DNA from 2 places in the Anaerostipes sp. Marseille-Q3525 genome. Region 2 is predicted to be linked to the other one. Evidence: riboswitches for the same ligand, from Rfam matches in the RefSeq annotation. Region 2 holds a riboswitch; the other holds the start of a gene.
What was found. Region 2 has a riboswitch for FMN ahead of ribD (bifunctional diaminohydroxyphosphoribosylaminopyrimidine deaminase/5-amino-6-(5-phosphoribosylamino)uracil reductase RibD). Riboswitches for the same ligand answer to the same signal wherever they lie in the genome.
Positions count from the first base shown of each region.

Region 1: it holds a riboswitch for FMN, as region 2 does, so the genes downstream of both, KE503_RS00715 (ECF transporter S component) here and ribD (bifunctional diaminohydroxyphosphoribosylaminopyrimidine deaminase/5-amino-6-(5-phosphoribosylamino)uracil reductase RibD) in region 2, are expected to answer to the same signal.

Region 1 covers NZ_JAGTTT010000001.1:136,074-139,494, reverse strand. The annotation lists gene KE503_RS00730 (DUF1700 domain-containing protein) at 1-147, opposite strand, end outside; gene KE503_RS00725 (histidine phosphatase family protein) at 152-772, opposite strand; gene KE503_RS00720 (thioesterase family protein) at 940-1,332, shown strand; gene KE503_RS00715 (ECF transporter S component) at 1,398-2,015, opposite strand; FMN riboswitch at 2,196-2,339, opposite strand; gene KE503_RS00710 (3-deoxy-7-phosphoheptulonate synthase) at 2,537-3,421, shown strand, end outside.
Region 2 covers NZ_JAGTTT010000008.1:45,824-49,244, reverse strand. The annotation lists gene ribE (riboflavin synthase) at 1-383, opposite strand, end outside; gene ribD (bifunctional diaminohydroxyphosphoribosylaminopyrimidine deaminase/5-amino-6-(5-phosphoribosylamino)uracil reductase RibD) at 365-1,450, opposite strand; FMN riboswitch at 1,667-1,785, opposite strand; gene KE503_RS05530 (hypothetical protein) at 1,861-2,424, opposite strand; gene KE503_RS05525 (NUDIX domain-containing protein) at 3,214-3,421, opposite strand, start outside.

The DNA.
Region 1 (3,421 bases), on a different contig from region 2:
GTTTAAAATTTCTGCTTCTGTCTTTCCACTTCTGATCTGTTCATTGATATAATTCTCATAATAGTCAATATTTTGTTGTACTACCATCGGCGATACTATTCCCTCTAGTGAAGATCTTAACTCCCCCATAAATTGTTTTCTTGTCATAAATTTATTCTCCATCCTTATTATAGAAAATCTCTGACTCCTTTAATACGTGACAGGTTCCGTCTTTTACTTCGATCGTTGTCACTCCACAATTCTCCTGTCTTGGTGCATGCCAGAATTCCTCGATATCTCTTCCGTATATATGAGTCAGCAAACTATGTATCCAGGCTCCATGGGAAAAAACAGCAACGTGCTGATATTTTCTCTCATTCGGCAGAATCATATCTTCCAAAAATTCTACTGCCCTTCCTATAACTTCTCTATGTGTCTCACAACCATTAGTCGTTTCAAAATGTACTGGATCATTAAAAAAATCAAGAAATGGATCATTCCTGTCTTCCAATTCTTTTAATGTCATTCCTTCAAACGTTCCAAAACAAGCTTCTTTCACCCTTTCGTCCTCATATAACGGAACATTTCTTCCACCTAAAATGATCTCCCCTGTTTCTTTTGCTCTCTTTAATGGACTGGTATATCCTATATCAAATGGTACATGACGAAGTCCTTCTCTTGTCATAAATGCAAGTTCTCTTCCATATTCATTCAACTCTATATCTGAACTTCCCTGAATTCTATGTACTTTATTCCAGTCAGTTTCTCCATGCCGGATCAAATATAACTTCAAAACATTTTACCTCCAATTTAACAATAGCATACCTTATTTTTTTGATTGAGTCTAGTCCTTCTTCATTGTACATTTTTTCACTAAAATATAAAAAACTATGGATTTTTTATCGAACTTTGCTATACTAAGATTATACATATAAACTGAAATTTTAGGAGAGAAAAATTATGAACATTCATGTTGGAGACGAGATTGAATTAACAGAACAAGTAGTTCCAGAAAACACTGCAAAGGAATGGGGAAGTGGAAGCCTTCCTGTTTATGCAACACCTGCTATGATCTTATTAATTGAGAAAGCCGCTGTTAAATTATTAGATGGCAAACTTGAAGAAGGTCAGACAAGTGTTGGAACAAATTTAAACATTGCACATGTTTCCGCAACACCAGTCAATGGAACGATCAAATGTCACTGCTCATTATCTGAGATTGACCACAAACGTCTGGTATTCCATATCGAAGTAACTGATAACAAAGGACGTGTTGGAATCGGTACTCATGAAAGATTCATCGTTGCTGATGAACCATTTATGGAAAAAGCTGCTAAGAAATTAGAAGATTAATTTTTAACTCTATGTACAAAAAAATGGTGTCAGGATTTAATCCCGACACCATTTTTATTATATTTTTATCTGCTTGTTCCCTTTAAGATTGGGGAAATCTTCTTATAAATAAAGAATGTAATCACTACACTGCACATTCCTTTGATAAATGTGAATGGCATATTAAACCAGATCAGTGCATCCCATAATGTCTTCACGTTCTTGTTGATCGCCTGATATGCACCAAGAATCGCCTGCATTGGCATGAAGTTTGTGTATACTGGATATACAACAAAGTAGTTTGAAAATACGCTGACGACTGACATAAGGACTGCCCCTGCTAATGCTCCGATCATTGCACTCTTCTGTGTTTTCTTTTTCTTATAAATAAGTCCTGCTGGTAATACAAAGCATACGCCTAAGATAAAGTTAGAAAGCTCTCCAACTCCACCTGTCTGTGTATGAAGAAGGTTGATCGCATTCTTGATAAAGCATACTGCAATTCCAGATACCGGTCCCATCGCATATGCTGCTAATAATGCTGGAAGTTCTGAAAAATCAAACTTGATAAATGGTGGTATTAACATAGGAATTGGAAATTCCAAAAACATCAGCACTGTTGCCAATGCTCCCAACATACCTGTTACTGCGATCGTTCTGATATTGAACTTTGTTCTTTTCATTGTCATTGTGTCTCCTGACATGATCATTCTCCCTTTCTTATCTAAAGATTTTAAATTTGTCCGCCAGAAGTTCTTGCAAAATTTTATAATTGTTTTATACAAGAAAAAATCCTGTCCATTTATCTACATAAACGACAGGGCTTCTGACTTGATCACATATCTTATATCTTATATCTTCGTAATATCTTAAGACATGTCATCCAACTACTTCTTTCATCCAGACTATACTGTTGGTTCAGGATTCTAACCTGATCGGCTTTACGCTCGTGGACTTATCTCTCTTAGAGTATCACCACCAGTCGAGAATTGATATCTTCGATATCTCACTCTGCCCTGAAGTTGGAGAATCAATCTTCTCTACTTCAATATTCAATTACCAGAAAATGAAAGTGTTTTCTGTTCACATTTTCTATTATAATAACTTCTGTTTTATTTGTAAAGTATCATTTCATATTTCCTTATCTTTACACAAAGATTATTATTTGTTAAAATATACACAAGCAAAATGCTTTATTGTATGAATTGTTAAGGAGAAAACAACTATGGGAATGCACAAAATTGCGAAGATGCCTTCTCCAGAGGAATTAAAAGAAGAGATGCCTCTGAGTGAAGAAGCAAAACAAATCAAAGCTGCAAGAGACAAAGAGATCCGTGATGTATTTACAGGTAAATCTGATAAATTCTTAGTCATCATCGGGCCTTGTTCTGCAGATAATGAAACTGCTGTTATGGATTATCTTGGACGTCTGGCAAGAGTTCAGAAAGATCTTGCTGACAAGTTACTGATCATCCCTCGTATCTACACTAACAAGCCTCGTACAACAGGTGATGGATACAAAGGCATGGTTCATCAGCCAGACCCAGAGAAAGCACCAGATATGGCAAGTGGTCTTCGTTCTGTTCGTAAACTTCATATGGAAGCATTAGAAGAATTCCATATGCCTGCCGCAGACGAGATGCTCTATCCAGGAAACTGGCCATATATGGATGACCTTTTATCCTACGTTGCCGTTGGAGCCCGTTCTGTAGAGAACCAGCAGCACCGCCTGACAGTCAGCGGATTTGATATCCCTGCTGGAATGAAGAACCCTACTGGTGGAGACCTGACAGTTATGATGAACTCTATCACTGCTGGACAGCACCAGCATGATTTCATTGCCAATGGATACGAGGTCAAAACAGATGGTAACCCTCTGACACATGCCATTTTACGTGGTTCCGTGAATCGTCATGGAAATAATATTCCAAACTATCATTATGAAGATCTGACTCGTGTTGCTTATATGTACGAGAAATTCCAGCTTAAGAACCCTGCAGTTATCGTTGATGCAAATCACTCTAATTCAGGTAAACAGTGGGATCAGCAGCCTCGTATCGTACAGGAAGTTCTCCACAGCAGAAGTTTCTTACCTGAGATCAAAAATCTT
Region 2 (3,421 bases):
ATATTTTCTGGGGCTTTGATCGTAAACCATACAGCATTATCATCTTGTTTTACACTAACAAGTTCCCCTGTATCGTCCACATGGCCTGCTACCATATGACCTCCGAACCTTCCATTGGCTGCCATCGCTCGCTCTAAGTTGACGACAGATCCCTTTTTTAAACTTCCAAGACTGCTTCGGTTGAATGTCTCATTCATCACGTCTGCCTGAAATGTATTGCCACTAATGTGAGTCGCTGTCAGGCAGACCCCATTAACTGCTACACTGTCTCCCAATTTAAGATCTTCAAAAATAACATTTGCTTTGATCGTAAGGACTGCTGCTTTGCTTCCTCGCTTCAGGGATATGACTGTTCCTAATTCTTCTACGATTCCAGTAAACATGATCTCACCTTTCCTTCCAGTAATATGTCATTTCCAAGTGGTGTTGCCTTTAATTCATCAAATACCAAAGCTTCTTGGATCCTTTCGATCCCTTTGCCTTCTACAGGTGTTTTGGCCTTTTCTCCTCCAAATAATTTTGGAGCAATATAGGCGTAAACTTTGTGAACACAGTCGTTTTTGATCAAGGATTCATTCAAGATTCCACCACCCTCAACTAAAACACTGTCAATTTCCATATTTCTTAACTGTTTTAAAACTTCTTTGACATTGACCTTTCCATCTTGCTCTGACGTTTTTAAGATCTTGCATCCTTTTTGTTCTAATTTTGCTATTTTTTCTTGATCCTTACTTATGGTAGCGATGATCGTTGGAATTTCTCTGGCTGTTTTTACGATATTTGATCCTTCCGAAATCCTTAAGTTTGAATCACATATCACACGAATTGGATCATTCCCATGTTCGATTCGTGCATTTAACATCGGATCATCTGCTAAAACCGTACCGATCCCTGCCATAATCGCTGCATACTGATGTCGTAATGTATGTACATGTCTTCTGGCTTCTTCTCCTGTGATCCACTTGGATTCACCAGTTGCCGTTGCAATCTTTCCATCCAATGTCATTGCGTATTTTAGTGCTGTATATGGAATATCATTCTGAATATAATGAAAAAATATATCGTTTAACTGTCTGCACTCTTCTTCAAGAATTCCTGTCTCAGTTTCTATTCCATGATCATTCAGGATTTTGATTCCGCCCCCTGCCACTTTCGGATTGGGATCTAAATTCCCGACATATACTTTCTTGATCCCTGCTTCGATCAACGCTTCCGTACATGGTGGTGTTTTTCCATAATGGCAGCATGGCTCCAATGTTACATAAATCTCAGCTCCCTCAGGATCTTCTATGCAGTTTTTTAAGGCATTTCGCTCTGCATGTAATCCGCCGATCTTCTCATGATATCCTTCCCCAATAACCCTTTGATCTTTTACGATCACTGCTCCGACTAAAGGATTTGGATTGGTATATCCACAGCCTTTCTTGGCAAGTTCGATCGCACGCCGCATATATTCTTCTTTCAAATATTTTTCTCCCTTCCCTTCAGGTTCTTTGATTTTGGGAGGTTGGATTTTGATTGGTATTGAAATCGGAAATATAAAAAGGAGTTCCTGATCTTTGTTCTAATTCTTCAGGAACTCCTTTTTGATATCTTGATATTTCTTTTTGAAATAAAAAATCCTGGAATTATAAAAATCCCAGGACATGATGATCAATATCACTTCTTAAATCTTCTTCCATCCAGACTGTACTGTCGGCCTTGGAATCTCACCAAGTCATGCTTATCAAAAGCTCGCGGGCTGTAACCGCCGGTAGGGAATTGCACCCTGCCCTGAAGACGTTATGTAATTTATTTATAGAATAGCACTCGCTAACTGTTGTGTCAAGTGAATTTTCTATCACTTCAGCATAGCGTTTTTTACATTCTCTTTCGCATAAATACTACAAGTAAAGCAAAAATCACAACTGCAACTACTCCGATTGCAATCCCTGTTGTGTGTTTTTTCTTTGTTTCTTTCTGCTCTTTTTTCTTTTTTTCTTCTTTTTGTTGTTTCTGTTCTTTTGTTTCTGTTGTCACTTTGGTCGTTGTTGTTTCTGTTGTTCCTTGTGTTGTTGATTCTTTTGCAGATGTTGTACTGTTGTTTGTCTGTTCTGTAGATGAATTTTCTCGTTTCGTTGTACTATTTTTAGATTGTTTATCTTTTTTTGTTTCTGTCTTCACAGTTGAATTTTTCTTTTCTTCTATGTCATTTTTCTGGTTCTTTCCCATATATGCATCTGCTTCTGGAACATCAATCTTTCCATCCATATAATCCTGATATGCCTGTTCTGCCCCTGCTCTTGTTGGTGGATAACCATGCGAAGACAGCCATGATTTCGCCTGCTGCTTTTCTTCATCTGTATATGCATAAGTCGCCACCGGACGGCTTGTGATCATTACTGCTCCCAGAATCAACATTAAAACTAATAATAACCTTTTCATTTGATACTTCCTCTTTCATTTTGAAACTGTTTGATTAATCTTGTATATTATAGCATAATTTAGTAAGAATTCTATAGATTATTCGTTTTTATACAATCCTGATTTGAAGGTAGTCTCTCATGTATGTGACAGAAATAAAAGAAACACAAATATTTAAAAGAATCAAGGTGGCAACTCCGCATTGTTGAGAGCGTTTTTTACAAATCGCTGATCCTGCCTGTTCCTTTGGAAACTCCCTCGCTGCGAGCCAAAATGCCCGCAGCGACGGTCAGACATCCAACCACAGGCACTGCGAATTTGTAAAAAACGCACTCAAAAAGTGCTCATGTTTGCCACCTTGATTCTTTTAAATATTTGTGTTTCTTTTATTTCTGTCACATACACCTGAAGTCTATTCAAACCACTACACAGTGTGTATGTTTTACTGTATTGGCGATAATAGTATCTGTCTGCTACTACACAAATTGGAAACTGATAACGTTTTACATACATCCATCAGCTTGAATTTTCTTATTTTTATGATTGAAAGTCTTCAGGTATTTAGAGAAAAAATGAAAGATAGCCTGTGAGCAACGATCGAATTCCATAGGAGTTTTGACGGAATCGCAGCTGGATCGGGCAATTGTTTGAGCATCAAAGACTACTGGTTTCAGTACCTTTGAACGCGAGTTATTGCAGGAGATCCAGCGGATAAGCGTTCTGTCAAAACTCCGTCAATGGAATTCGTGTTGCTCACATGCTATCTTTCATTTTTTCTCTAAATACTCAATGACCTTCAACTCATACAAATTAAATTTTCTCTACTTCATCCAAGTATATACAATTTGGAATCCCACCATCTCTCACTTTCTGAATCAGTTCTTCTTGATCCATCCACATAACCTCTTCGACTTCTTCTTTCTGTAGTTTAAGTTTTGTAATATCCACTGTTTCTTCATACATATAAACCGTGCTGATCTCATGATTCTTAAATTCTCTTCCATAGAAGTTTCCATTC